DNA from 4 places in the Pseudomonas sp. PDM25 genome. Region 2 is predicted to be linked to each of the others. Evidence: predicted binding sites of a transcription regulator. Region 2 holds the regulator's gene; each other region holds the start of a gene.
What was found. The regulator FliA, encoded in region 2, starts transcription of late flagellar genes. The targets are predictions, from matches to a motif close to CTAAAGTTTNNNNNNNNNNNGCCGNTAA.

Region 1 (7,592 bases), on a different contig from region 2:
ATCGCTGCGGGCAGCACCTTGTTCTTCAAGACTTCAAACGGATAGGTGTCACGAAACCACAGGGTTTCGTTAGTGGTCATGGCATCCACCACCATCTCGCGCAAACCGCTGCGCGGCTGGGTCTGGATGCGCTGGACCAGCTCACCCAGGGACTTGATGCCTTGCTGTTCCATCAGTTTGTTGAGACGGCTCGAGACCAGGTATTGCTTGTTTTCACCGAGCAAAATGCCACAGGCTTTTTCCAGGAAGACCCGGAACTGTTCGAAATCCAAATTACCCGTAGACAAAGATACCGCCTCTTAAATCGTATTAATCGTTAGGGGCAAAAGGCCCCTAGCTGATGTCTGCTGCTTTGATCCGGCTGACTACCCGGGATGCCAGGTCATCAGGACGGAATTTGGCAAGGAAGTCATCGGCACCGACCTTCTTGACCATCGCCTGATTGAATACACCCGACAACGAAGTATGCAGGATGATGTGAAGCTTTTGCATGCGCGGGTCGTTGCGGATCTCGGCCGTGAGGGTGTACCCGTCCATCTCCGGCATCTCGATGTCGGAAATCATCATCAGGAACTCTTCTTCCGGCTTCTTGCCCTCGTCGACCAGCTTGCGCAGGTAATCCAGCGCTTGCCGACCGTCGTTCAACGCCACCACTTCGACACCGACCGTCTGCAGGCAACGGGTCACCTGCTTGCGCGCCACCGACGAGTCATCGACCGTCAGTACTCGCAAAGAGAGCGCCTTGTGCTGGGTTTCTACATCCACCACGCCGACGGAAATCGCTTCCGGTGTCGGCGCCACTTCTGCCAGCACTTTCTCGACGTCGATGATTTCGACTAACTGATTGTCGACCCGAGTCACAGCCGTCAGGTAATGATCGCGTCCCGTGCCCTTGGGTGGCGGATGAATCTCCTCCCAATTCATGTTGACGATGCGTTCCACTGACCGCACCAGGAAACCCTGGGTCTTGGTGTTGTACTCCGTGATGATCACGAAGGGATTGCTTTGATCTTTCAGCGCACCGGAGCCGGTCGCCATCGCCAGATCAAGAATCGGAATGGTCGCCCCCCGAATATTTGCCACACCGCACACGACAGGACTGGATTTTGGCATCAGCGTCAGTTTGGGGCATTGCAGCACCTCCCGAACCTTGAACACGTTGATCCCATACAGCTGCTGGCCGTCGAGACGGAACAACAACAGCTCAAGGCGATTCTGCCCTACCAGTTGCGTGCGCTGGTTTACCGCATCCATTACACCAGCCATGCACAGACTCCTACACCAACGCTTAAGTGTGTTGCGACGCGCATTCATCACTAAACGGCACGGCGCTTGCTTTTTAACTCTTATGAACACAGAAACGACATTTTTCCGACGCCTGACATCAAACGCCCGCAAATTGCTTTGCGCGGTGTCGGCCGTCTGCCTGTTCAACGCTGGCTGCCCTGCCCTTGCTGACGCGGTTACCTTGCCTGACATGCTTATCGGCGTCACCCAGGGCTTTCTTGAATTCACCGTAGAAGACTATCTGGCCACCAGTCAAACGGAAGGCCGCTACGAAATCGAGGTCAAGCAGCTCGATCCGCGGCTGCGCATGCCCATGTGCGACAAGGAATTGACAGCGTCCCTGGAGAGCCCCGCCACGCCCCTGGGCCGGGTTACGGTCAAGGTTCGCTGCGAGGGCGCTTCGCCCTGGACGGTCTTCGTACCCGCTCAAGTGCGCCTGTTTCGCGACATTGTCACCACCACCCGCCCGCTGCGACGCGCCGGTATCGTCGAGCCCCAGGATGTGACCCTGCGCGAGCGTGACATCAGCCTGATCAGCCAGGGTTACCTGACTTCCGTCGACCAGGCGATCGGGCAGAAACTTACCCGACCAATGGTCGCCGATCAGGTCATGACCCAGGTGCACATGGAACAGGCAGAAGTCATCAGCAAGGGCGACCAGGTGGTGATTACCGCCCGCAGTGGAACGCTGAGCGTACGCATGCCGGGTGAAGCGCTGTCCAACGGCGGCTTGCGCGAACAGATCCGGGTGAAAAACCTCAACTCCCAGCGGGTCATCAAGGCGCAAGTCATCGCGCCCGGCCAAGTGGAAGTAGCGATGTAGAGAACTCTCTGTTTGTGAAGATGTGGCGCGCCACTCGACTGTTCCCTAGACTGTGCCCTATGCAGGGCAAGCGTTGACGCGCGCAAGCTCATTGATAATTGGGCCTAAAGTTTTTCCGGGTATGGCCGAAAACATGGCAAGCGTCCAAATACCCAGAGGTTTTTTGTCATGGTTATCGATTTCAGTCGTTTAAACAGTTCCTCGTCACTTACCGGCAGTACACGTACCAGCACCGCGAAGGAAACCGCCGAAGCCGGCAAGCCCGCACCGCTGAATACCCCGGCCGAACAGGCCAGTACCGTCAAAAGCGGGGAATCGGTACATCTCAGCGATGAGGCTCAACAGTTGCAGAAGGTCACTGACAAGCTGCGCGATCAGCCTGCCGTCGACAACGCCCGCGTGGCCGAGTTGAAAGCAGCGATTGCCGATGGCAGCTACAAAGTCGACAGCAACCGTGTAGCCAGCAAACTGCTCAACTTCGAAGCCCAGCGCTAGGCCAAGGCCTGCGCCAGGCTTTTGGACGCTTAAAACCCAAGGCCAGCCATGCACGACACTAATTTACTGCAACTGATCACCGACGATTTTGCTCCGGCACAGCACTTGCTGGAGTTACTGCAAACCGAGTCCCTCGCCTTGCACGGTCGTGACATGCCACTGCTCGAAGAGATTCTGGCGCAGAAACAGGCATTGATCATTTTGCTCGATCAGCATGGCCGCAAGCGCAGTGAAATCCTCGCCAGCCTCAACCTGCCGACCAATCACAATGGCCTGGAGCAACTTGCCAGCCATTCGAGCATTGGTGATCAGCTATTGGAGCAGAGCGACGTATTGACCGATCTTCTGGCTCAGTGCCAGGCGATCAACGTCAAGAATGGCCAGTCGATTCTGGTGCAACAGGCCGCGACGGCCAATCAGTTGAAAATCCTCAACGGCGGCGAGCCGCCAGCGCTCTACGATGCGCGCGGATCAACCTCCATGCTTGCGAAGCCACGCCCGCTCAGTCAGGCTTGAGCCTGCCGAAAAGCGCGCACTATCAAGACGCGCAACATGCTGGCAATATGCTGGCCAGCCGTAGTCATATTTTGCCTGGAGATGGATGAACCGTGTTCAATGCCTTAAGCGCGGAAGATGCTCCGCAGCCACCCAAGGTGCTCACCACGCCGTTGGAGATCTCCGGCACCCTGCGCCAGCTGCAAGACAGCCATGACCCGCTGATCATCACGTTCCATGAGCGCAGCCAGCGCTTCCAGAGTTATCTGGTGGACATTGACCGTGACAGCAACATGATGGCCCTGGACGAAATGATTCCCCGCGATGGTGAACGCTTCCTGCTCGCCGGCGAACCGTTCAAGGTCGAAGGCTTTCACGACGGCGTGCGTATTGCCTGGGAAAGCAACGGCCCGTTGACCATCGACGAATCCGCTGGCGGTCGCTGCTACCGTGGCGCCCTGCCCGCCCAGGTGGTTTACCACCAGCGTCGCAATGCATTCCGCGCAGCATTGAAGCTGGCACAACTGGTCAACGTCGATCTGGGCGGTGAAAAGCTCAAGTCGCCGATCAGCGGCAAGCTCTTGGACATCTCCGCCACCGGCTGCAAGTTGCGCTTCGAAGGCGACATCACCGCCAGCCTGCAACTGGGCCAGGTGTATGACCGCTTCATCGCCGCCCTGCCCTTTGGCAACATGACGGCACCGGTCGAGCTGCGTTACCTGCACTTCGAAGAAAGGATCTCCACCACCTTCGCCGGCGTACGCTTTCACAACATGAGCGGGCTGGTGCAGCGGCAGGTCGAGCGGTTCGTCTATCAGCTTCAGCGCGAAGCGCGGCGCTTCGACAAAGACGACATGTAATAAGACGCTTCAATAGAAAACGGGCAGTCCCTTGCGGTGACTGCCCGTTTTTTTATGCGTTGTTTTTATGCGTTATGGCCTGGCCTCGGTAAAACTTTGCTCGCGAGGTGCATCAGGGTCTTCGGGTGTCGGATCGGTTTCGGGCCCTGATTCAGGTTCAGGTTCCGGGTCCGGCTCAGGGTTGATCGGGTTCTGCATCTGCTCCTGGACAACTTGCTCATCGACCCGCGGGTCAAGGCAAGCCACCAGTGGCGAACTCGACATACTGTCCGGCATGGCGACGTGATGCAGCGGTGCATCGTCCACCACATGCAGGTTGGTCACCGCTTTCGGGCGAATCCGCCACACCAGTACCAACGCGAAGAAACTGAAGAAGGCATAGAGCATGTGGCTGCCGAACAGCTTCATCAGCACCCCGGCCACCAGCGGCCCGATACTGGCGCCGACACCGTAGGTCACCAACAGCATCGCCGTCAGGGACACCCGGCGATCGCCCTCGACGTGGTCGTTGGAGAATGCCACCGCCAACGGATACAGGCAGAACATCACCAGCGAACAGCAGAACCCGGTGATAAACAAAATCTCCAGCGGTACCTGTTGCATGATTGCCAGCGGCAACGCGGTAAGCGCCAGGACCAGCGCAAAACAGCGGATCAACAACGCCCGGTCATAACGGTCGGACAGCCAGCCCAACGGCCATTGCACCAGCAACCCGGCAAAAATGCAGCTACCCATGAACAGACCGACCTGCTCCGTGGACAATCCCTGCTGTGAGGCATACAGCGGAGCCAGACCGTAGAACGAACCGATGATCAGCCCTGCCCCCAGCACCGTGCTCAACGACTGCGGCACGCGCTTGATGAAGAACCGCGGCTCCATCGGTGCCGGGTGCAACGGCGCCGGGTGAATCCGCCGAGTCAGGGCCACCGGCACCAGGCACAGCGCGAAGCACAAGGCGACCAGCATCAGCAGCTCAAGACCCAGGCCCGGGTGCATGACCAGAATCAATTGACCCAGCACCAGCCCCAGATACGAGGCGATCATGTAGCCGCTGAATACCGTCCCCCGCTGCGTGGCTTCAGCCTGCTCATTGAGCCAGCTTTCGATGACCATGTATTGGCACATCATGCCGAGGCCGACGATGACCCGCAGGAAGATCCAGGCCGGCAACCAGTCCACCAGGCCATGGCCCAGCACCGCCGCACCGACAATCCCGGCGCAGGCCGAATAGGCGCGAATATGCCCGACCCGGGCGATCAACCGGTGGCCGATCTTGCCACCCAGCACCAGGCCGCAATAGTTGGCTGCCATCAACGCACCGACCCACAGGCTGTCGACGTGGTCGGCCGCCAGGCGCAAGGCCAGGTAAGTACTCAACAGGCCAGAGCCGATCAACATCATCAGCGAGGCAAAATAAAGCGCTCGAAAGGGTTTCCAGATTTGGCGCATCGGCGTTCCGAGCGGCTCCTTGCAGTGAGTTTCAGGCTACCGACAAACGATAGCCTGATGTCGACGGATCGTCAGGCCTGGGCCGCTAAAACACGCCGTTCCCAGGGAGTAATTTCATCAAAGAAGCTGGTCAACTCCATGGTCTTCGAGGCGATGTAGCCTTCGATGAACTCCTTGCCAAACAGTTCCTTCGCCAATTGACTACGTTTCAGACGCTCAAGAGCCGCATGCAAGGTACACGGCAACGAAAGATTGTCCGGTACTTCAAATTCGCCCTGGATCGGCTCGCTCGGCTCCAGTTTGTGCTCAATGCCATACAACCCTGCGGCAAGGCTGGCGGCGATCGCCAGGTAAGGATTTGCATCAGCCCCCGGCAAGCGGTTCTCGACCCGACGAGCGGCGGGAGAACTGGCCGGAATACGCAATCCGGCCGCACGGTTGTCGTGGGACCAGCAGGCATTATTCGGCGACGCATACGGATGGCACAAGCGCTGATACGAGTTCACGTTCGGTGCGAACAACGCAGTGAAATCCGCCATGCCAGCCTGCTGACCCGCGATGAAATGACGGAAGGTCGCCGTCGGCTCTCCAGCCTTGTCGCTGAACACGTTACGCTCGCTGCCGATCTCGATGATGCTCTGGTGAATATGCATCGAGCTGCCGGGCGTGTGCGCCAGCGGCTTGGCCATGCAAACCACGGTCAGGCCATGCTTGAGCGCGACTTCTTTAAGCAGATGTTTGAACAGGAGTGTCTGATCGGCCAGCAACAGCGGGTCGCCGTGCAGCAGGTTGATTTCGAACTGGCTGATGCCCATCTCGTGCATGAAGGTATCGCGCGGCAGGCCCAGGGCCGCCATGCAGGCGTAGACTTCACTGAAGAACGGCCGCAAACCATTATTGGAACTGATACTGAACGCCGAATGACCGTCCTCGCGACGACCATCCAGGCCCAGCGGCGGCTGGAACGGTTGAGTCGGGTCGGTATTGGGCGCGAAGACAAAAAATTCCAGCTCGGTCGCCACCACCGGTGCCAGGCCGAGAGCCGCGTAACGCGCGATCACGGCTTTGAGTTGGCCGCGGGTCGACAGAGACGAGCTTTCGCCGGTCAGCTCGTCAGCATCGCAAATAGCCAAGGCTCGCGGTTGCTGGCTCCATGGCAAGCGATGGATCTGTGCAGGGTCGGGCACCAGCGCCAGGTCGCCATCATCGCTGCCGTAAAAGCGCGCTAGCGGATATCCGCCCATGATGCATTGCAGCAGCACCCCGCGCGCCATCTGCAAACGCCGCCCCTCGAGAAAGCCTTCGGCGGTCATGACCTTGCCACGGGGTACGCCATTCAAATCCGGGGTGACACATTCAATCTCATCAATGCCCGTCAATCGCTGTGCGAGTGAGCGATGGCCATCGGTTGTCATGACGCAATCCTTTGTTGTTGTGCGAGCCGCGAACGGCGACCCGTACAAAATAGGCTCCGCCTGTTCGGAATATCAAGCAGCGGCCAACAAAAAGCCCCGTCAGGGGAGGTAAAGGCTGAACACGCCGCCGCCCAGCGGGCCACCATTGCTGATTTCGGTGCGTCCACCCACGCCGTTGCGCTGATGAAGTGCGGCAATCCGCCCGGCAAAGTACAGGCCCAGCCCAGTGCTTCCGCTGCTGTGGTTGATGCCCTGCACGTAATCGGCCTGACGCTCGATCATCTCGGGTGGATAACCCTCTCCATCGTCGTTGACGGTCAGCACCAGTTGCCCGGCTTCATCGCTGACGCTGATCAACACCGCGTGGCGGGCGTAACGAATCGCGTTGTTGATGCTGTTGCTCAGCACCGAAGCAATCAGCTCCCGGTCGAAGAAACCCAGAGGGCTCAGCGGGTCCACTTCATAGGTCGCGATGATGCCGCGACTGGCGAACACGTCCTGGTGGCAGGCCAATTGCGCTTCGATGAAGTCATCCAGTTCATGGTAGGCCGGTTGCAACGGCATCTGGTTGACGCCGAGTTTGTAAAGCCCCAGCAACTGCACCAGCATGCCATTAAGGTGTGCGAATTCGAATTCGATCACGCCCTGCTCCGGCGTGTGCTGCTGCGGATCCGGCAGGCGCGCCAACCATTGGCTGTGGGCCTGCATCACCATCGCCAGGGAATTCTTCATGTCGTGCACGGTGGAGGCAATCACCGTGGAAAAATC
Region 2 (7,592 bases):
CCTTGCCCTTGGTCGAATAGATATTGATGGTGCCGTTGAGCTGGGCGATTTTGGTTTTCACCACGTCCATGCCCACGCCGCGTCCGGAGACATCGGAAATTTCGGTCTTGGTCGAGAAGCCCGGCGCGAAGATCAGGTTGAAGCAATCGGATTCGCTGAGGCGATCCGCTGCATCCTTGTCCATCAAGCCTTTCTTCACGGCAATGCCGCGCAGAACGTCGGCGTCCATGCCCTTGCCGTCATCGGAGATCGACAGCAGGATGTGGTCGCCTTCCTGTTCAGCGGACAGGATCACCTTGCCGCTGCGAGGCTTGCCCATCGCTTCACGCTCGGCCGGTTCTTCAATACCGTGGTCGACCGAGTTGCGCACCAAGTGGACCAGCGGGTCGGCCAGGGCCTCGACGAGGTTCTTGTCGAGGTCGGTTTCTTCGCCGACCAGTTCCAGGTTGATCTCTTTCTTGAGCTGGCGAGCCAGGTCGCGAACCAGACGCGGGAAGCGCCCGAAGACCTTTTTGATCGGTTGCATCCGGGTCTTCATGACCGCGGTTTGCAGGTCGGCCGTGACCACGTCGAGGTTCGACACGGCCTTGGACATGGCTTCGTCGCCGCTGTTGAGGCCCAGACGGACCAAGCGGTTACGCACCAGTACCAACTCGCCGACCATGTTCATGATTTCGTCGAGACGCGCGGTATCGACCCGCACGGTGGTCTCGGCTTCGCTGGCCGGTTTTTCCGCTGGCGGCGCGGACGCGGCACGGGCCGGAGCCGGGGCAGCAGCGGCAGGCTTCGGCGCTTCGGCTTTAGGCTCGGGCGCTTTGGCAACGGGTTTCGGTGCAACAGCCTTGGCCGCTGGCGCCGCAACCGGAGCGCTGGCGCCCGACGCGGTACCGACTTCAGTGAACTTGCCTTTGCCGTGCAATTCGTCGAGCAGCGATTCGAACTCGTGATCGGAGATCAGATCGCCCCCAGCCGCTTTAGCGGTGGGCGCAGCCGGGGCCGGGACCGCAGCAATGGCCGATTCCAGCGCATCAACGGCAAAGTTGCCCTTGCCGTGCAGCTGATCGAGCAGTGCTTCGAACTCGTCGTCGGTGATATCGGAGCTGTCGCCTGCCGCTTTCGGGGCAGCCGGTGTGGCTGGCGCCGGGGCTACCGCATCGACGGCGAACTGGCCTTTACCGTGCAGTTGATCGAGCAACGACTCGAACTCGGCATCGGTGATTTCGTCGCTGGCCGCTGCATTGCTGCTCGGCGCTGGCACAGCGGCCGGGGCTTCTGCCTGAGCCTTGACGGCGTTCAGCGAGTCCAGCAGTTGTTCGAATTCGTTATCGGTGATGTCACCCGATTCGCTCTCGGCGGCAGGTTCTTCCACCACGTCGGCGACCGGTGCCGTTTCATCGGCGGTTTGCGGCTCGGCCAGTCGGGCCAGTGCCGCCAGCAATTCCGGCGTGGCAGCCGTGATCGGGCTGCGCTCGCGGACTTCGGTAAACATGCCGTTCACCGCATCCAGCGCTTCGAGAACCACGTCCATCAGTTCCGAGTCGACGCGACGTTCACCCTTGCGCAGGATGTCGAACACGTTCTCGGCGATGTGACAGCACTCCACCAGCTCGTTGAGCTGGAGGAAGCCGGCGCCTCCTTTTACAGTGTGAAAACCGCGAAAAATTGCATTGAGCAAGTCCGCATCATCAGGTCGGCTTTCAAGCTCGACCAGCTGTTCGGACAGTTGCTCTAGAATCTCGCCGGCCTCAACCAGGAAATCCTGAAGGATCTCTTCATCGGCGCCGAAGCTCATGTGTAGGGGTGCTCCTAGAATCCAAGGCTGGAAAGCAAATCGTCTACATCGTCCTGACCGGACACAACGTCTTCTCTTTTATCGGCATGAATCTGCGGACCTTCACCCTGAGAGAGATGTTTTTGCGGATCTTTTTCTGCCAGCATCGCTTCACGGTCATGTTCGATGCCCGCAAAGCGGTCCACCTGACTGGCCATAAGCACGAGCTTGAGCAGGTTGCTTTCAACTTCGGTGACCAATTGGGTCACACGCTTGATCACCTGACCGGTGAGGTCCTGGTAATCCTGAGCGAGCAGAATGTCGTTGAGGTTGCTCGACACAACGCGATTGTCTTCGCTGCTGCGTGTCAGGAAACCGTCGACTCGCCGAGCCAGCTCGCGGAACTCTTCAGCCCCGACTTCGCGACGCATGAACCGTCCCCAGTCGGTGCTCAAGGCCTGGGCTTCGTTGCTCAGGCCGTTGACCAGCGGCGTGGCGTTTTCCACCAGGTCCATGGTGCGGTTGGCAGCAGCCTCGGTCAGCTTGACCACATAACCCAGACGCTCGGTGGCGTCCGTGATCTGCGAGACTTCCTCGGCTTGCGGCATGTTCGGGTCAATCTGGAAATTGACGATCGCGCTATGCAGCTCGCGAGTGAGCTTGCCCACCTCTTGATACAGGCCACGGTCACGGGTCTGATTGAGCTCATGGATCAATTGCACAGCGTCGCCGAACCTGCCTTTTTCAAGGCTTTCGACCAGTTCGACCGCGTGTTTTTTCAGAGTCGATTCGAAATCGCCCTGTGAAGACTCGTAATGCTCCATAGCTCCCCCCGTGGCGCAGTGGCTTCGCACATCAACCGATGCGTTCGAAAATCTTCTCGATTTTTTCTTTTAACGCCTGGGCCGTGAAGGGCTTGACCACATAGCCGTTAACACCGGCCTGGGCTGCCTCGATGATCTGCTCGCGCTTGGCTTCAGCGGTCACCATCAGCACCGGCAGGTGCTTGAGCTTTTCATCGGCACGCACGTGGCGCAGCAGGTCGATACCGGTCATGCCAGGCATGTTCCAGTCTGTTACCAGAAAGTCGATGCTGCCGCTGTTGAGCACCGGAATGGCAGTAGTGCCATCGTCGGCCTCGACCGTGTTGGTGAACCCAAGGTCACGCAACAGGTTTTTAATGATCCGCCGCATCGTTGAGAAGTCATCAACGATGAGGATTTTCATGTTCTTGTCCAATTCGACCTCCAAGCAGTCTTAAACGCGCCCAGCACCTGGACGCGCCATTTCAATCAATCCGGCAAAGCACTCGATGACTGTCTGGAGCACAACAGATCGGGACCGGTACGGTTCAACACCCCACCAGTCGCGTTCGCAGTGTCCCCACACTGCCTTCAGCGCGCTCGCCACTCCCCCAAACGCCCCCGCAAACGGGCCGCGCACTGGCTGTGTAACTGGCTGACCCGAGATTCGCTGACCCCCAGGACCTCACCGATTTCCTTGAGGTTCAACTCTTCGTCGTAGTACAGCGCCAACACCAGTCGCTCACGCTCCGGCAAATTGGCAATCGCGTCCGCCAGCGCCGCCTGGAAGCGTTCATCTTCCAGATCGCGTGACGGCTCCAGATGTGCACTGGCGCCATCCTCGTGCAGCCCTTCGTGTTCGCCGTCCTGCAACAGATCGTCGAAACTGAATAACCGGCTGCCCAGGGTGTCGTTCAAAATCCCGTAATAATCGTCGAGACTCAATTGGAGTTCGGCCGCAACCTCGTGATCTTTAGCGTCACGGCCGGTTTTAGCTTCAATCGAGCGAATGGCGTCGCTGACCATCCGGGTATTGCGGTGGACCGAACGTGGCGCCCAGTCCCCTTTGCGTACTTCGTCGAGCATCGCGCCGCGGATTCGTATGCCCGCGTACGTCTCGAAACTCGCGCCTTTGCTGGCGTCGTATTTGGTTGACACTTCAAGCAGGCCGATCATCCCGGCCTGGATCAGATCTTCAACCTGGACACTGGCCGGCAGACGCGCCAGCAAGTGGTAGGCAATGCGTTTAACCAGTGGCGCGTAACGCTCGATCAGCTCGTACTGCGCGTCACGTGCCGACTTCTTGTAGAGGTTGTAGCCACTGGCTGTCATAGCACCGGTCCTGCGGTTTGTTGCACGAGGCGCTCGACGAAAAACTCCAGGTGCCCACGCGGGTTGGCAGGCAGCGGCCAGGTATCGACCTTCTGTGCAATGGCCTTGAACGCCAGTGAACACTTGGACCGCGGGAAGGCTTCGTAGACGGCGCGCTGCTTCTGCACAGCCTTGCGCACGCTTTCGTCGTAAGGCACAGCACCGACGTATTGTAAGGCGACGTCGAGGAAGCGATCCGTGACCTTGGTCAACTTGGCGAACAGGTTGCGACCTTCCTGCGGGCTCTGGGCCATGTTGGCCAGGACGCGGAAGCGGTTCATGCCGTAATCGCGGTTCAACAGTTTGATCAGTGCGTAGGCGTCAGTGATGGAAGTCGGCTCATCGCAAACCACCAGCAAGACTTCTTGCGCTGCGCGGACGAAGCTGACGACCGAGTCACCAATGCCCGCCGCGGTGTCGATCACCAGCACGTCGAGGTTGTCGCCGATATCGCTGAACGCCTGGATCAGGCCGGCGTGTTGGGCCGGGCTCAAATGAACCATGCTCTGTGTGCCGGACGCGGCCGGGACGATGCGGATGCCGCCAGGGCCTTGCAACAGTACGTCGCGCAGCTCGCAGCGGCCTTCGATCACGTCGGCCAAAGTACGTTTGGGTGTCAGTCCCAGCAGGACGTCGACGTTCGCCAGCCCCAGATCGGCGTCCAACAGCATGACGCGCCGACCGAGCTCAGCTAGAGCCAGGGACAAGTTCACTGACACGTTAGTCTTCCCGACGCCACCTTTGCCGCCGGTCACCGCGATCACCTGTACGGGATGCATGCTGCCCATGAATTTCTTTACCTTGTCTTACTTAGACGGAGGCCACATTACTGGCTGCGCGTTCACAAACGGAACAATGCATGGCAGACCATCGATGTAGGTACAAAAACTGTCATTAGTACCTCAGCCGACCTGCTTGGTCGGGCTGTGGTAAATATCAGCGAACATATCAGCCATGGCTTCTTCGCTGGGTTCTTCTTGCATTTGCACGCTTACGGCGCGACTGACCAACTGATGACGACGCGGGAGATGCAAATCATCCGGAATCCGCGGGCCATCGGTCAGGTAGGCCACCGGCAATTCATGACTGATGGCCAGGCTCAACACCTCGCCCAGACTTGCCGTTTCATCCAGTTTAGTCAGGATGCAGCCAGCCAGCCCACAACGCTTGTAACTGTGATAAGCGGCGGTTAGAACCTGTTTCTGGCTGGTGGTTGCCAAAACCAGATAATTTTTCGATTTGATGCCACGACCGGCCAGGCTTTCGAGCTGCATGCGCAGCGCCGGATCGCTGGCCTGCAGGCCGGCAGTATCGATCAGCACCACGCGTTTGCGCAGCAAGGGCTCCAGCGCCTGTACCAGTGACTGCCCCGGATCGACGTGAGTCACCGACACATTGAGGATCCGGCCCAACGTCTTGAGTTGTTCCTGAGCACCGATACGGTAGCTGTCCATACTGACCAGCGCGATATTTTGCGCGCCGTACTTGAGCACGTAACGGGCCGCGAGTTTGGCCAGGGTGGTGGTTTTGCCCATGCCGGCGGGGCCGACCATGGCAATCACGCCGCCCTCTTCCAGAGGCTCGACTTCCGGTGTGGCGATCATCCGCGCCAGGTGGGCCAGCAACATGCGCCAGGCCTGACGAGGTTCTTCAATATCGGTAATCAGTGCCAGCAAATCGCGCGACAACGGGCCGGACAGGCCGATGCGTTGCAGGCGGCGCCAAAGATTGGCCTGGGCCGGACGGCTGCCTTGCAGCTGATTCCAGGCCAGGGAGCCGAGTTGCACTTCCATCAGTTCGCGCAGGCTGTTGAGCTCGAAACGCATCGAGTCGAACGCCCGTGGGTCGACGCCGCCGGAGGCAGGTGCCGCAGCCGGTGCAGGACGACGGGGTTCGGTGTAGGTCGGTTCGATCAGCGGCTCGGCGGCGGTCAGTGGCAGGCCGGCGAACAATTGGCGATTGGTGGACTTATCGCTCTCGCCATCGCTGCGCAGGCTCAGTTCGGCCTGGGCGGTGACGATCCGCGATTGGGTCTTGCGCAGCTCGTCTTCGAGTTCCATGTTCGGAACGCGCGGAGCCAGCGCCGACAACTTGTAATCCAGGGCAGCCGTCAGCTCGACACCACCAGCGATCCGGCGGTTGCCAATGATGGCGGCATCAGCGCCCAGCTCATCACGAACCAGCTTCATGGCCTGACGCATATCGGCGGCGAAAAAACGCTTAACTTGCATAAACCACTACCTCAGCCGTTGGGCCCTACTGTCGCAACAATGGTCACTTGCTTGTTGTCAGGAATTTCCTGGTAAGCCAACACATGCAAACCCGGGACTGCCAATCGGCCGAATCGCGACAGCATCGCGCGAACCGGACCGGCTACCAGCAGAATCACCGGTTGACCTTGCATTTCCTGACGCTGCGCCGCATCGATCAACGAGCGTTGCAGTTTCTCAGCCATGCTTGGCTCCAGCAGAACGCCCTCTTCCGAGCCTTGTCCTGCCTTCTGAAGACTATTGAGCAATATTTGTTCCAACCTTGGCTCCAGGGTGATCACTGGCAGCTCGGAGTCAGTCCCCACAATGCTTTGGACGATTGCGCGGGATACACCGACGCGCACCGCGGCCACCAGCGCGGCAGTATCTTGACTCTTGCTGGCATTGTTGGCGATGGCCTCGGCAATGCTGCGAATGTCCCGTACTGGCACCTGTTCGGCCAACAACGCCTGCAATACTTTGAGCAGCTGGGACAGCGACACCACGCCCGGCACCAGCTCTTCGGCCAGTTTTGGCGAGCTTTTAGCCAGCAATTGCATGAGTTGCTGCACTTCTTCGTGACCGATCAACTCGCTCGAGTGCTTGTACAAAATCTGGTTCAAATGGGTTGCCACTACCGTACTGGCATCGACCACGGTGTAACCGAGGGATTGAGCCTGGGCACGCTGGCTGATTTCGATCCAGACCGCCTCCAGACCGAAAGCCGGATCTTTGGCGGTAATGCCGTTGAGCGTGCCGTAGACCTGGCCCGGGTTGATTGCCAGTTCGCGGTCCGGGTAAATCTCCGCTTCGGCCAGGATCACCCCCATCAGGGTCAGGCGGTAGGCGCTCGGCGCCAGGTCGAGGTTGTCACGGATATGCACCGTCGGCATCAGGAAGCCCAGATCCTGGGACAGCTTCTTGCGCACACCCTTGATCCGCGCCAGCAATTGACCACCCTGATTGCGGTCCACCAGCGGAATCAGCCGATAGCCGACTTCCAGGCCGATCATGTCGATCGGCGTCACGTCATCCCAGCCAAGCTCCTTGGTTTCCTGAGCGCGAGCCGGCGATGGCAGCAGCTCCTGCTGACGCTTGACCTCTTGCAAGGCCTGGACCTTGACCACGTTCTGCTTCTTCCAGAACAGGTACGCACCGCCCGCCGCCAGGGCTGCCATGCTGAGAAAGGAAAAGTGCGGCATGCCCGGCACGAGGCCCATCACCGCCATCAAACCCGCCGCCACGGCCAACGCTTTGGGCGAGGCGAACATCTGGCGATTGATCTGCTTGCCCATGTCTTCCGAACCGGAAGCACGGGTCACCATGATCGCGGCAGCTGTCGATAAAAGCAGTGATGGCAATTGCGCCACCAAACCGTCACCGATGGTCAACAAGGCG
Region 3 (7,592 bases), on a different contig from region 2:
AAAAGGCCCCCGTAAGGGGGCCTCCAGAGACAGCAATTAGAACGACTGGTTGGAAATGGCCAACGAGTTGCTTTGTTGGTTACCCACACCGGCAGCCACGTTGACGCCCAGGTTGCCGCTGCCACCATTCACCGAACCGCTCAGGGTTGCAGTGTTGGTTACAGGGTTAGCCCAGCCAGTTGGAGTCAGCACTTGATAGGAGTAGGTGTTGCTCAGATCAAATGAACTGCTCTCACTGAAGCTTCCCGCTTTTGCGAACTCGGATTCAGACGATTTCGAGCCCGATTTTTCGAACGAAGAGGCGGACGATTTCTCGAACGACTTATCGAACGATTTTGCGAACGAGGAATCGCGCGATTTGTCGTACGAGGATTCGTGAGATCTGTCGTACGAGGAGTCGCGAGATCTGTCGAACGAAGAATCGCGAGATCTGTCGTACGAGGAATCGCGCGATACGTCAAGCGATGCGTCAAGCGATGCGGTAAGCGATGCGTCGGCACTCCTGCTGCGGGTACGATCGCCATTGCCATTATTGAAGGTAACGGAACTGGAAGCCGCGGCAGCAGCGTCCAGGGAAGCGCTCAAGGAAGCGCTCAACGATGAACTCGAAGAACCGCTTGCACTGCTGCTGTTGGAACCGCTTGCAGAACTGCTGTTAGAACCGCTCGCAGTACTGCTGTTGGAACCGCTCGCATTGCTGCTCTTCGAACCGCTTATATCAACGCTAAGGGAACCGCTGGAATTAGCGCTCTTGGCACCGGCCGCGGCCCAACTCGAAGAAGCGCTTTCACTGCCGCTGGCCTCGAACGACTTGTCTTTAGAGAAACTACCGCTGGCCGTTTTGGTAAACGTTAGCGTATCCACGGTGTAGGTCCGATCAGCTTTGTTATCCACTGTCAGGCCAGGACCGCCTTGATTGGCAGAGGCGGTGGCTGATGCGTTACCCAACGGAGCATTGGAGTTGGCAATTGCCATGGTGTTTTTCTGTTGGTTGAGGTCGCCGCCAGCAATGTTGATCCCCATGTTGCCGCTGCTGCCATCGCCCGATCCACTCATCACGGCAGAGTTTGTGACGCCGTAGTTCCAGACCTTGTTGTTGCTGCTGTATTGCGTGACTCGAGCGGTAGCTTCGGAATTGCCAAACACGAAGCTGTTATCGAGGCTGGAGGTGGAGCCAGCGTTTGCGATGGCGGCCGCGTTGTCTTGTTGGTTGCCGGCGCCTGCTGCGACGTTGACGCCCACGTTGCCGCTCGCGCCTGAGCCAGAGCTGCTCATCTCGGCTGAGTTCTGAGTCCCTTCGTTGTAGATGCGGTTGCCGGTGTTGGACTGCCTATCGTTCGCATTGGCGGTCGCGTCGGTATGGATCCAGGTTGGAGGAGGAGTGTGGTGATCGTTGTTATGACCATGGTGGCCACGCCGATCGTTCTGTCCAGCTTGTGCAGCAACAGCCAAGACCGCAGCGATTGCAAAAACCAGAGGTTTTATTGCCATCGAAGGTTTCATGGTGGTTCTCCGTACTTATTTTAGGTTAAGTGTTGTACCTACCTGTTTGGGTCAGTCCGTGACCCGTACGCTCAGGGTGTTGGCCGTTCGGTTTCCCACCCCGGCGCTCTGATTCAACTGGATCACCCCACGGCTACCGGTGAAGGCCTGATCGCTGGTAGCGACCTGGCGATAGCCTGGTGCAGAGTCAGTTGGATCGGAGTTGGTGATCAGCGTCACGTTCTGTTGCCTGAGGACGCTGTCGTCGATGCTTTGCGGCTGTGTGCCAATGCTTATCCGCAGGGCATTGGCTTGCTGGTTGCTGGCGCCCGCGCTCTGGTTGACACCCAGTACGCCGTTACCGTGGCTGAAGGAATTGCCTTGGATGCTGGACCGGGCATCGATCCTGGGGTCGACCACCGTACGCAGCCGTTGGCGAATCTGTGTGGTCGCGCTGGCTCCATGGCCAACGGCGATGGCCCGGGCGTTCGCCTGCTGCTGCAGGTCGCCGGCAGCCTGATTGACCCCGAGGTTGCCCTGGTACTGGGCGCCCGAACCGTCGATGTTGGCGTTATCGATGACGGGGGATTGGGCGAAGGTCGATGCACTGCAAAACATGGCGATAATCAGCAGCGTACGATTCATCTTAACGGTCTCCCGTTATGACTTTCAGAGCACCCAGGCCTTGCTGGACGCTTGAATTGACCATGTTGGCAATGCCGCCGCCAGCATTTCCCGAACGTCCGGCGGGGAGGTTGGAAAGCTGGCTTTGGTTGCTGATATTGCCGCCCAGGTTGTTGGTGTTTTGAGTGATCAGGCGGGAGATGCCTGCACCACTGGAGACACCGGCAAAGTCGCCGTCGCTCAACTCGTTCGTTTGACTGATGATCTGTTTGGACGGGTTGGCATTGGCGGTCGTGGGGCTAGGATCGGGCATCACTGGCGCACGCGTTGCCATGCGCGGCTGAACATCCCGTTTGATAATAATGATGCCGTTGTCAGCCTGTACCGGCATGCAGACAATCGAGCCCAGTGCACATCCGATCAGCAGGAGGCTAAAAAAGTTGTTATCAGGTTTCCCCACGGCGGCAATTCCTTCTGTGAGTGGAGCGCTGGCCCTTATCAGCGTTGCGAGGAAGAGAGCAGAAGGTGTGCCGGTTTTTGTTTTTCTTTTGAAAACAGGTGGTTGGATTTAATTGTCGAGGTAGTCAAAAAATTGTGTAACGCCACTGAGACAGGGCCACGCAAAAACGCCGTCGAGGGTGGCGGTATTGCTCGCTAAGGGCGCTGAAGGCAGGTTGTATCAGAGGCTTAACATTTTCTTGCAGGAGTGCTTGAGCCGCTTTAGCTCGCGGGTTTGCGCAGGGGTAGATGTATCAGGAGTGGACATTTTCGGCAGGGCGCGGGGGGCTGTCAGGTCGTGAGCAAGTGCGTCACAGCCTCGAATGCCGCGTCCTTGCGTTGTTGCCAATCACCTTGCAGCACCTGGCAAGGCCGGTGGTGCAGGTCAAGCCATTGGCGGCTGGCCTGGAAAAACACCTGGCGTTCTGCCAGTTGCGGTTGGCAACGTTGCCCGTCGTCATGCCAGGCCACGGTTTCAGGGCTCAGCAGCAAATGCAGGTCGTAGTGCCGTGCCAGCAATGCTTGCTCGATCCATGTCGGACAAGCGCCAAACAAGGTCTGGCTCCAGAGGATGTTACTCAGCAAGTGAGTGTCGAGAATCAGCAAATGCGGCTGCCGGGCGCGTGCCTCGTCCTCCCATCTCAGCTGGCCATGTGCTATTGATGCAATGTCATCGTAGCAGGTTTCGCGGGCTTCGCTTTCGATGAAGTGCCTAACGTACTCACCGACCAATATGCCGCCAAAATTGGCGTGAATCTCACTCGAAAGCCAGCTTTTGCCGCTGGATTCCGGCCCTGCCAGCACCAGCACCTTCATGTACGCAACGCCGGATCGGCCCGCCATTCTCGCCAGCCTTGCACGGCAATCAGGGCGAACAGCGCGTAGAGCCCGGCGGTCAGGTACAGACCTTTGTAGATAAACAGCCCGACGAAGATCACATCCAGGGTGAACCACAGCGGCCAGCATTGAACGCGTTTTTGCGCCATCCATAACTGCGCCACCAGGCTGAAGCCAGTGAGTGCCGCATCGAGCCAGGGTTGTGCGGCATCGGTCCAGTTCGCCATTGCAGCGCCCAGCAACAGACTGCCGACCGCGCCAATGATCAGACCGATAGCAACCGATTTACCGTCGAGCAGGCTGACCTGCCGACCTTGGTGTGCGTCACCCGCATGTGTCCACTGCCACCAGCCATAGAGCTGCAATGCGGCGTAGATCACCTGCAGGAGCATGTCCGAGTAGAGCTTCACCTCAAAAAAGATCCAGCTATAAAGCAGCACCATGACCAGACCGATCGGCCAGCACCAGGGGTTCTGTTTGACCGTCAACCAGACGGCAATGACACCGAGGGCAGCGGCAAACAGTTCAAGCCCGGACATGGAGGTACCTTGGGAAAATCGAAGAGGGTGCGGATTGTAACGGCAGGCGCTGCCAAGTAGAACCGGCGTACACACACACACTGTGTAGCAGCTGCCGAGCCCGTGGCGAGGGGATTTATCCCCGTTGGGCTGCGAAGCGGCCCCTGTTTTTCCAGCCACACCGCGTCCAATGGATTACGACGGCTTCGCCGCCGAACGGGGCGGTGCGACGTTTCGCTAAATCCCCTCGCCACGGGCTCGGCAGCTGCTACAGGGACTGTCGTTACACCCGGAACTGCTTGAGCAGCCCGTTCAACTGCTCACTCAATTCCTTCAGGTGAACGCTGGCCACGCTCGACTGTTCAGCCGCCAGCGCCGTGCTGTGGGACAAACCGGCGGCCTGGGTGACGTTCTGGTTGATGTCCTCGACCACATGCGCCTGTTGCAAGGTCGCGCTGGCGATGGAGGCGTTCAACCCGTTGAGGTTGCGCAGCGCCTGGGCAATGGCATTCAGGCTTGCGCCGGCCAGGCCGGCCTGCTCGATGGTCAACTGCGATGCACGGCTGCTGTCGCCGATCACTTTGACCGCTGCTTCGGAGTGGCTTTGCAGGCGTTCGATCATCGACTGGATCTCGGCCGTGGACTTCTGGGTGCGCTGGGCCAGCAATCGCACTTCATCGGCCACCACCGCAAAACCGCGACCTTGCTCGCCGGCCCGGGCGGCTTCGATGGCCGCGTTGAGGGCCAGCAGGTTGGTTTGCTCGGCGATGGAACGGATGACTTCGAGAACGCTGCCGATCTGCGTGCTTTCGGCGGCCAGAGTACGAATGACTTCCACCGCTTGATCGATGGTGGAGGACAGCTTGTCGATCTGTTGCAGGCTGCCATCGATGTTGACCTGACCTTGCTGCGCCTGAGACTCGGCATCGCGCATTTCGCTGGCGGCGTGCTCGGCGTTTTTCGCGACGTCGTGCACGCCATACGTCACTTCATTGATTGCTGTGGCCACCAGTTCCATTTGCTGGGATTGTTGCTGACTGCGTTGCTGGGCCTGGGCGGCGTCGTTGCCCAGTTCACTGGACGACTGGCCCAGGGCACTGGCGGATACTTGCAGTTCTTTGATCACCAATCTCAGCTTGGCGGTGAAGGCGTTGAAGTGGCGTGCCAGTTCCGTGACTTCATCCTGGCCATGGGTATCGAGGCTGTGGGTCAAGTCGCTTTCGCCGCTGGCGATGTTGGCCATGGCATTCACGGTTTCCTGCAGTGGACGCACGATGCTGCGGGCAATCAGGATGACCAGCAGCACCATGATCAGGGCAATCACCAGCCCCACGAACGAGGCCTTCCACACCTGGCCATAGAACTCGGCCTGCATGTCATCGATGTACACGCCCGAACCGATCACCCAACCCCAGGGCTCGAAGAGTTTGATGTAGGAGGTTTTCTCTACCGGCGCGCTGGCGCCCGGTTTCGGCCAGCGATAGTCGACGGTGCCGGCACCCTTGGTCTTGGCGACGGCGACCATTTCGTTAAACAGGGCAAAACCGTCGGGGTCGCGGATCGCCGAGAGGTTCTGGCCATCGAGTTTCGGGTTGGCCGGGTGCATGATCATCACCGGCGTCAGGTCATTGATCCAGAAGTAGTCATTCTGGTCATAGCGCAGGCCGCGAACGGCGCTCAGTGCCTGCTTCTGTGCGGCGTCGCGGGTGAGGGTGCCGGCAGTTTCGAGGTCGTGGTAATAGGTCAGAATGCCGCTGGCGGTTTGCACCACATGCTGGGTTTTCTGAGCCTTGGCGTGGTACAGGTCATCGTGAATCTGCTTGAGCATCAAGACGCCCAACGTCAATAGCATCAGGACGGCCACGATCAAGATGAGCCACAAACGTCGGCTGATCGACATACTGCGCAAGCTGTTCATAACGCTGTCACTCCGGTTTCTTTTTCTTGTAATAAATGATCGCCAGCATCCAACCACACTTTGCCAATCAGTCATATCCGACCCAAGTCCAATAACGCGGCAGCGTTAATCAGACTTGTCTGATAGGATTTCGGCCCCGCATGGAAAAACCTGAATCCCAGTCGATTTTTCACGGAATTTTTATGGTTTCGTCTGGATTCTATGCGCGCGGCGCAGCAGCGACGCTGACCGCAGTCAACGTTCTGAAAAAATATTAACGGGGCATGCCGTGGCGCATTGCTTCTTGGGGGATTGATGGATCTTTGGACTGCCTTTTCGGCATTGATTCTTGGGGTTGTAGAAGGACTGACGGAGTTTTTGCCGATTTCCAGTACCGGCCACCAGATCATCGTGGCTGACCTGCTCAACTTCGGTGGCGAGCGGGCCATCGCTTTCAACATTATTATTCAGCTGGGGGCGATTCTGGCGGTGGTGTGGGAGTTCCGCCGCAAGATCATCGATGTGGTGACCGGTTTGCCAACGCAGCCCGGCGCTCGCCGCTTTACTGCAAACCTGTTGATTGCTTTCATGCCGGCCGTGGTATTGGGGGTGATTTTTTCCAATTTGATCCACGAGTACCTGTTCAACCCGATCACCGTTGCGACGGCGTTGGTTGTGGGCGGGATCATCATGTTGTGGGCCGAAAAGCGTCAGCATGAAGTGCATGCCGAAACCGTTGATGAGATCACGTGGAAAGACGCCCTGAAAGTCGGCTTCGCCCAGTGCCTGGCGATGATTCCCGGGACCTCACGCTCCGGCTCGACGATCATTGGTGGCTTGTTGTTCGGGCTGTCGCGCAAGACCGCTACCGAGTTCTCGTTCTTTCTGGCGATGCCGACCATGGTCGCTGCGGCGGTTTACTCGGGCTTCAAATACCGCCACCTGTTCGTCCCGTCGGATTTTCCGGTGTTCGCCATCGGCTTCGTCACGGCGTTCATCTTCGCGATGATTGCCGTCAGAGCCTTGCTCGTGTTCATCGGCAGCCATAGCTATGCGGCGTTTGCCTGGTATCGCATCGCGTTCGGCCTGGTCATCCTGGCCACCTGGCAGTTCGGCTGGGTTGACTGGACTGCGGTCAAGCCATGAATGACGCCAGTGCGCGCAACAACCCCGGACGCAAGCCCGCAGGAGAGGTTCGCAATCTCCAGCTGAAACTGTTGGTGTTTGCGCTCCTGTGCGCGCTGCCGTTGTTTGGCTCGATGTCGTTGTGGCTGCGTGGGGTTTCGGTGATTCCCCTGGCTGCGTACGGGGTCGTCAGCCTGCTGGCGTTCTTGCTGTACTGGAGCGACAAGCGCAAGGCGCGCGCCGACCATTGGCGCACACCGGAGAACGTGTTGCATGCGGTGGAACTCGCCGGAGGCTGGCCGGGCGCCTTACTGGCCCAGCAGCTGTTTCGGCACAAGACGCGCAAGCTCTCGTTTCAGTTGGTGTTCTGGATCATCGTGCTGATGCATCAGGTGTTCTGGATCGACCAGCTGTTTCTCGGCGCCCATCTGTTCGCGCTGCTTTAAAGCAGCAGTCCGACCTGGGTGCGCTTGGGCAACTTGCTCACCACCAATTGATGGGAACGCTGCAACAAGCCTTGCAGCTCTTCAGGGCCCAACGGGTAGGGCGTTTCCATGATGATCCACTGAGCTCGCGCCAGATACGGCGCCGGGCGGATTCCCGGGCGGTCG
Region 4 (7,592 bases), on a different contig from region 2:
CCCTCCCCAAACCACTCGCGTCCCCAAACCAGCACCCTGGCTATGGCCGGGTTTTGTCTTGTCATCCATAAATCTATCTCGCATCGATGAAACACAGATGTGTTCCGATTGGGCTTGCGATGACTATAGGGAAGGCTTGAGCGTGTGAAAAATCATGTTATCTGGGGCTAAGGGGTGGTTTTTTTAATGGATGATCGATATGAAAGAGCTTTTGAAGGGGTCGCCAGATACAGTCGCGCCACGCTGAATCGGCGGTCCCGAAGTCGAAAAGATCACCCCGTATTATTCAGGATTTCAAAATTTTGATACTTGCGAAGGTTGACTCATCACGTGCCTGATCCAGCAAGCTCATCGGCCTTGCCAATGGCAATGCCTGCGCAATCGTTCTTGCTGTCACTAGCGGTTGCGATTCCGCCACCAGGCGCTCGTCGCTGGGTGGAATGCCGAAACACTCGCGATAGCACTTGGAAAAATGGGGCGTGGACACAAAGCCACACACCACCGACAACTCTACGATGGAGATCGGCGTTTGCTTGAGCAACTGACGTGCGCGAATCAGGCGCAGTTTGAGGTAATACCGCGAAGGCGAGGAATGTAGGTATTTCTGAAACAACCGCTCAAGCTGTCGACGTGACAAGCCGACATAATTTGCCAGCTCGTCCAGATCAATCGGCTCTTCCAGATTGGCCTCCATCAAGGCGACGACTTCCTGCAACTTTGGTTGATGGGTACCGAGCATGTGCTTGAGGGGCACTCGTTGGTGATCCTGCTCGTTGCGGATTCGCTCGTAGACGAACATTTCGGAGATGGCCGCTGATAGCTCATGACCGTGATCACGACTGATCAGGTGCAGCATCATGTCCATTGGCGCGGTTCCACCAGAGCTGGTGAAGCGATCTCGGTCGAGGGTGAATAAACTGGAGCTGAGGTTCACTAGCGGGAAAGCTTCCTGCATGGCGGCCAGAAATTCCCAGTGCACACTGCAATCAAAGCCATCGAGCAGGCCCGCCTTGGCCAAGGCCCAACTGCCAGTGCACACGCCGCCGATCCGCTTCGAACGTCGCGCCAGGGCTCGCAACCAGGTTACGTGCTCCCGGGTCACAGCGCTTTGAATGCCAATGCCACCGCAGACGATCACGGTATCAAGCATCGGTGCGTTAATGATCGAGGTGTCCGGAGTGATCGGCATGCCGTCGCTTGCCCAGACCTGCTCTCCCCCCAAACTCAAGGTATGCCAACGATAGAGCTCTTGACCGGTCAACTGATTGGCCATGCGTAGAGGCTCTACTGCAGACGCCAGCGAGATCAACGTGAATTGGTCCAGCAGCAAGAAACCGATAGTTTGAGGAGGAGCGGCCTTGGAGGTGTCGTATGCCATCGAAGATTATTCTCGCAGTGACGGTAGTGGCCCGTGGCGCAGGCGGCTTTTGCCGCCTCGCCACTGCTCGAGCACTGATGAGGTCGCCAGCAGGTTTACGCTGGATGGCTGCTATGCACTTTCCGCCGACACCGCCCGCTGCGGCTGACCATGGTGACGCGTAGTCACAAGGCCGATAAAGGAAATCACCAGCGCCAGGCCGATGGTCGAAGAAACCTCCATACGGTGCTCGGGGGTCACCATCATCACCGCCAACGCAGCGCAGATGAACACGATGACCAACCAGGTGAGCCAGGGAAACAGCCACATCTTGAAGGTTAACGTGACGTTCTGCCGACGCAGAATCTTGCGCATGCGCAATTGCGACACGGCGATAACCAGGTACACCAGCAAGGCGATGGCGCCGGAACTGGCGAGCAGAAACTGGAACAGTCCGGCAGGCATGAAATAGCTGAACAAAGTCACGCCGGCACCCAGTATGGTGCTGGCGATCACCGCAGCTCTCGGCACGCCCGCCGACGACGTCACCTTCAGCGGCTCCGGTGCATCACCGCGCTTGCCCAGCGAGAACAGCATGCGCGAGGAAATATAGATCGACGAGTTCATGCAACTGGCCACGGCAATCAATACCACCACATCCACCAGTAACTTGGCGTGGGGAATGTTCATCAGTTCCAGCGCTCGCTGGTACGAGCCCACCGACGCCAGCAATGGATCATTCCAGGGCACCACGGAAATGACCACGAAAATGGACAGCAGGTAGAACACCCCAATGCGCCAGATCACCGAACGTGTGGCTTTGGCAATGTTCTGCGCAGGATTGCTGGATTCGGCGGCAGCAATGGTTACCGCTTCTGTACCGATGAAGCTGAACATGATGGTGATGAAAGCACCTACGACCGCTGACAAGCCATTGGGCGCAAACCCGCCATGTTCCTCCATGAGTCGACTCAACCCGCTGGCTTCCCGCTCGGGAATCCAACCCATCAACACCGCAAAACCAAGACCGATAAAGCCGATGATCGCCACGACCTTGGCCATCGCAAACCAGAATTCGAACTCGCCGTATTTGGACACGCTGAACAGGTTGGTCACGACCAACAGGATGATCGACAGCAAGGCAAACAACCAGGTGTCGATCTGCGGGAACCATTGATTCATGACATGCCCGGCTGCGAGCGCCTCGATGGGTATCACCAGCACCCAGAACCACCAATAGAGCCAGCCGATGGTGAAGCCGGCCCAACGCCCGATCGCCTGATCGGCATAGGTTGAGAAAGAACCGGTGTCCGGGTTGGCCACTGCCATTTCGCCCAGCATGCGCATGACCAATACGACCAACAGGCCGGAGCACAGATAAGCCAGCAATACCGCCGGACCGGCAGCAGCGATGGCATGTCCCGACCCAACAAACAAGCCTGCGCCGATAATCCCCGCGATGGAAAGCATGGTGACGTGTCGCGGCTTGAAACCCTGTGCCAACTGACCGTTCGAATCTTTGGAGTTCAGGCTATTCATTGTTTTTTTTTGTTCTCTGGTGATCGACGTTAGCGCGTGCTGACTGAGGGTCAGGCGATCATCATTTCTTCCTGTTGCCCCTTATCGAAAGCGGCGAACCTCAGCGCTTTGGAGCATTCCCCATCAGTCAACGCAACTGCACACTGACATGAAATGACACGCCACCTTACGCGCCCACTCATCCACGCAAGTAGCCTGAGCGCGCCACGTGCGAGTCTGATTTCGACATGCATCAGTGCGTAGGGTCTCTGGCCTTCAAGAAGAGATCCCTCATCCAACCGATAAATTGACCGCCGGAAGTAGACTTTAAGGCCCCACATCTTCTTTTCCGACGTACAACCTGTCCTTTGGGAATTACTTCTTAATCTTTCACTCATTGCTGCCGATGCCTCTAGATTAGGGCATAGGAGCAATACAGATGAGAAACAACCAACCGGTTACGCAGCGCGAGGTTGCCCTTGGACCTCAACAAAAACTCATCTCGACAACGGATGCACGAGGTGTCATCACGTACTGCAATGACGCCTTTGTTGATATCAGCGGTTTCAACAAGTCCGACCTGATCGGCGCGCCTCAAAACATCGTTCGTCACCCCGACGTACCCTCCGCCATCTTTGCCCATATGTGGGGCGCGCTGAAGCAAGGCAAGCCGTGGATGGGCATCGTCAAGAACCGCTCCAAAAACGGCGACCACTACTGGGTCAACGCCTACGTCACGCCGATTTTCGAAGGTCGTGAGGTCGTTGGCTATGAATCGGTCAGGGTCAAGCCGACGGCCGAGCAGATCCGCCGCGCCGAAGCTCTCTATAAACGCATCACTCTTGGAAAATCAGCCGTCCCCGGCAGCGATCAATGGCAACCCGCCCTACTCGCCTGGTTGCCTGTTGTGACGATCGGATTGGTGGGGACGCTGGGCGGCATGTTCCTCAGCGCGCCTGAGGCTTTCATTTTGGCCGTCGGGGTATCGATTCCCATCGGGTTGCTTGTGTCCCGCAGACAAAACCGAGGGGCGCTGCATCTATTGGAAATGGCTGAGGCCTCAACCTCCGACTCGTTGCTGGCCAAAATGTACAGCGATGAACGCGGTCCTCAGGCACGCCTTGAAACGGCATTTGTCAGTCAGGCGTCTCGGCTCAAGACCTGCCTCACTCGGCTGCAAGACACGGCAGAGCAACTGACCAGTCTGGCGGGGAGATCCGATGGCCTCGCCGCCGATAGCTCTCGTGGACTGGACCGCCAACGGGTCGAGACCGAGCAGGTGTCGGCCGCAGTCAATCAAATGGCGGCCACCACCCAGGAAGTCGCCAGCCACGTCCAGCGTACTGCCGACGCCACTCAAGAAGCCAATGTGCTGACCGGACGTGGACGCGAGGTGGCCCGAGACACTCGAGAAGCCATTCAGCGCCTCTCCGTCGTGGTGGGCGAGACAGGGCTGACAGTGGCGCAGTTAGCCAAGGACAGCCATGAAATCGGGACGGTGGTGGATGTCATCAAAGGCATTGCCGATCAGACTAACCTGCTCGCGCTGAACGCAGCCATCGAAGCCGCGCGCGCGGGCGACATGGGTCGAGGCTTCGCGGTCGTCGCTGATGAAGTGCGTCAGCTGGCCCAGCGCACGACTCAGTCCACGATCCAAATCCATAACCTGATTTCCAAGTTGCAGGTCTCATCCAGCAACGCGGTTAAAACCATGGAAAACGGACAGCGACAGGCCGAAGAAGGCGTGGCGTGGGTGCTTGAGGCAGACAAGGCATTAGTCGGTATCAGTGAGGCCGTCGCGAACATCACAGACATGACGACCCAGATTGCCGCTGCGACCGAAGAGCAAACCGCCGTGGCCGAGGAAATCAGTCGCAATATCACGACCATTGCTAATCTGGCGGACCAAACATCTGAACAAGCCAGGCATTCGGCGGAGCTGAGCAAGGAATTAACCCAGACCGCTCAAACCCAGTATTCATTGGTCGAGCGATTTAACCGATAACCCATCAACTTTCTTAAAAAAAGCCCGCTCCTGCGGGCTTTACAGTTCAGGCGCCTGATCAACTACTTTCCAATAAGTTTTGGCAAGGCGCTCAAAACGCTAAATGCCGGGTCAGTTGATCAACCGGCGGTGACGGTCATGCCGCCGTCGGCCATGACCACGGAGCCGACGATGAAGCTCGCGCGGTCCGAGGCGAGAAATGCCACAACTTCGGCGATTTCCTCGGGCTGCGCGGCACGACCAATGGGGGCTGCTTCACCGTGCTGGGCCAAAAAGCCAGGGCCGTCGTCAACCACGTCGTTGAGGATGTTGGTCACCACGTCGCCGACGCCGATAGCATTGACTCGAATGCCATGCTCAATCGCCTCGAGCGCCAGCGTGCGGGTCAACTGGGCCAATGCCCCTTTGGAAGCGGTGTAAGCGGCAATGGTTGGGAATGCGAAATAGGATGCGTAAGAGGCTATGTTGACGATAGCTCCCGATTTGTTGGGCATCATCGCCTTGACCGCTTCGCGGCAATGCAGGAAGGCCGCGGTTACGTTGACCGCCTGGATGCGCTCCCAGTCTGCGCGGGTCATGTCGATGACTAACTTATTGATGATGATCCCGGCGTTGTTGACCAGTATGTCCAGCCGACCGAACTTCTCGACGGCCAAACCGACTGCGCGCTCGGCGACGCCGTCTTCGGTGATATCGGCCACCAGTGGCACTAACCCGGGGCGGGCGAGTTCTTCGACGCAGGGATTGCGGTCTTCAGCAATGACCTTGGCGCCACGCGCGTGCAGCAACAATGCGATAGCCTTGCCGATGCCACTGGCGGCGCCGGTGACCAGCGCGACCTTGCCTTCGACTTCGTTGGGAATGCTGTGATTGATCTCAGTCATGGTGCTCTCCTGCCTTGCAAGCCGACGAGATATTCGGCGGCTCAGCGCCTGTGAGGCGCCGTCGTTATCGACGGCTTCACTGTCTCGCAATGGGGAGGGTTGGGCTTTCGCAGGCTTGCCGAAGCTGTCGGAGTTTTGCGCCAACGTTAAAGCGTCTGATGGAAGCCGAGGCTACGGTATTCTATTGATGCCAGCCCCCATCTGAGGGTGTTTCAATGGAGCCTCCTGTGCCCCAGCCCGAAAATGAAGTCCTGAAACCGATCGATGCTCAGCGCATCACGGCCGAATCGATGCCGCATCATCTGCCGGGCACACCGCAAGTGTTGCCGCTGCTCACGCAGATGCAGGATGTGATGGTGCAGGTGTTCAGCCATCACAGCACCGTCGAGCCGATACTGGTGCCCGCCGTGGTGGAGCCTCTGCTGGTATTGGTCCTGGCAGGAACGGCCAGGGTCGAGGAACGCTCGCTCGATGGGGCATGGAAAGCCGTCAATGTGCAGGCTGGCGACTTCTTTCTCACCAACACAAGCGAGCCCTATGAGATGCGTTGGCAGACGATGGGGTGCGACACCTTCGAAGTGATGCATCTGTATCTCGGCCTTCCACTGATCGACCAGGCTGTCCGTGACCTTCTGGGCGAGCACACCGTTGCGGTGAACTTCCTCGATATCTCCGGTGCCCAGGATGAGCGGGTAAATTTCATGCTTAATCAGCTGCGCTTCGAGCTGATCGAGGAGCGTAATCCCAGCCTGTTGTTCATACACAGCCTGGCTCAGGCGCTGACCGTTCATCTGATACGCCGTTATCTCGATCCGCACACCACTACCCGGCGCAGCAACGTACTACAAGCGTACAAGCTGCGCCGCGTCATCGATGCGATGAACGAGCACCTGGCCGATGACTTCCGCCTTGCGCATTTGGCTCAAATCGCCGATTTGAGCGAGTATCACTTCAGCCGGATGTTTAAGCGTGCCACGGGACTGTCACCATCGCAGTATTTCATCCGCCTGCGCATGAGTCGCGCCCGGCATCTACTGCTTGAGACCAATCGCAGCATTATTGATGTCGGATTGGAAGTTGGTTATGCCAGTCCCAGCCATTTCTCCCAGGTTTTTCGTCGCGAGGTGGGTGTCACGCCCAGCGCCTACCGCCAAGCGTGACATGCCCTACAGTTTCTGCGAGGCGCTCGCTCTAATCGAGTATCGCCCCTGCGCGATTAGTGGATCTTGAGGTTCGCCGCCAGAAAGTCCATGAAGGCTCTGACGCGTGTGGGCAACTTTCCTCCTTGCCCTACGTAAACCGCATGCACTTCAGTCTTTGCGATGGGCATGAAGTCCGCTAAAACCGGGAGAAGGCGGCCGTCCGCCAGATCGTGCTCGACCTGGCAAAACCCTACGCGCGCGAGGCCCAGGCCGAGGATTGCAAGTTCTCGTATTCCATTGCCGTCACTGGCCCGTGCGTTGCCGGTAACGGACACCGGTGTTAGCTGGCCGTTTGCGCCGACGAAGCTCCACTCCATCATCGGTGGGCTGAAGGTGCCCCCCAGACAGTTGTGATCTACAAGATCGGCTGGAGTTTTGGGTATGCCGCGTGCTGCAAGGTAGGCCGGCGATGCCACGATAAGACCTCTCGTCTCGCCCAATCGCCTGGCCACCAGATTGGAGCTTTTGAGCGGTCCGCTGCGGATGGCCACGTCAGCTCGTGCGCTGATCAGGTCGACGACTTCATCGCTGAGGAAAACCTCCACCGATACTCCAGGGTGGTGTTGCAAGAATGTCTTCAATAGGGGCAGCAGATACAAACGCCCGATATCGACGTTGCAGTTGAC

Region 1: a site for FliA is predicted at 2,215-2,242, ahead of flgM (flagellar biosynthesis anti-sigma factor FlgM). Genes of this name have one in related genera too.
Region 3: a site for FliA is predicted at 6,005-6,032, ahead of KW848_RS02205 (methyl-accepting chemotaxis protein). Genes of this name have one in related genera too.
Region 4: a site for FliA is predicted at 3,258-3,285, ahead of KW848_RS12970 (methyl-accepting chemotaxis protein). Genes of this name have one in related genera too.

What each region holds. Positions count from the first base shown of each region.
Region 1 is NZ_JAHUWL010000030.1:6,825-14,416, reverse strand. It holds gene cheR (protein-glutamate O-methyltransferase CheR) at 1-287, opposite strand, end outside; gene KW848_RS30530 (chemotaxis protein CheV) at 334-1,266, opposite strand; gene flgA (flagellar basal body P-ring formation chaperone FlgA) at 1,349-2,110, shown strand; gene flgM (flagellar biosynthesis anti-sigma factor FlgM) at 2,279-2,605, shown strand; gene KW848_RS30515 (flagella synthesis protein FlgN) at 2,654-3,121, shown strand; gene KW848_RS30510 (flagellar brake protein) at 3,214-3,960, shown strand; gene KW848_RS30505 (MFS transporter) at 4,033-5,409, opposite strand; gene KW848_RS30500 (glutamine synthetase family protein) at 5,481-6,722, opposite strand; gene KW848_RS30495 (sensor histidine kinase KdpD) at 6,924-7,592, opposite strand, start outside.
Region 2 is NZ_JAHUWL010000003.1:527,969-535,560, reverse strand. It holds gene KW848_RS07950 (chemotaxis protein CheA) at 1-1,792, opposite strand, end outside; gene KW848_RS07945 (protein phosphatase CheZ) at 1,807-2,595, opposite strand; gene KW848_RS07940 (chemotaxis response regulator CheY) at 2,627-2,998, opposite strand; gene fliA (RNA polymerase sigma factor FliA) at 3,166-3,906, opposite strand; gene fleN (flagellar synthesis regulator FleN) at 3,903-4,733, opposite strand; gene flhF (flagellar biosynthesis protein FlhF) at 4,848-6,176, opposite strand; gene flhA (flagellar biosynthesis protein FlhA) at 6,188-7,592, opposite strand, start outside.
Region 3 is NZ_JAHUWL010000001.1:570,852-578,443, reverse strand. It holds gene KW848_RS02230 (heme utilization protein) at 37-1,503, opposite strand; gene KW848_RS02225 (adhesin) at 1,555-2,127, opposite strand; gene KW848_RS02220 (hypothetical protein) at 2,129-2,566, opposite strand; gene KW848_RS02215 (AAA family ATPase) at 2,896-3,420, opposite strand; gene pnuC (nicotinamide riboside transporter PnuC) at 3,417-3,980, opposite strand; gene KW848_RS02205 (methyl-accepting chemotaxis protein) at 4,243-5,877, opposite strand; gene KW848_RS02200 (undecaprenyl-diphosphate phosphatase) at 6,172-7,002, shown strand; gene KW848_RS02195 (DUF1294 domain-containing protein) at 6,999-7,427, shown strand; gene KW848_RS02190 (MmcQ/YjbR family DNA-binding protein) at 7,424-7,592, opposite strand, start outside.
Region 4 is NZ_JAHUWL010000006.1:140,339-147,930, forward strand. It holds partial or broken gene KW848_RS12955 (PLP-dependent transferase) at 1-69, opposite strand, end outside; gene KW848_RS12960 (GlxA family transcriptional regulator) at 287-1,378, opposite strand; gene gabP (GABA permease) at 1,490-2,896, opposite strand; gene KW848_RS12970 (methyl-accepting chemotaxis protein) at 3,375-4,880, shown strand; gene KW848_RS12975 (SDR family NAD(P)-dependent oxidoreductase) at 5,000-5,764, opposite strand; gene KW848_RS12980 (helix-turn-helix domain-containing protein) at 5,980-6,924, shown strand; gene KW848_RS12985 (LysR family transcriptional regulator) at 6,981-7,592, opposite strand, start outside.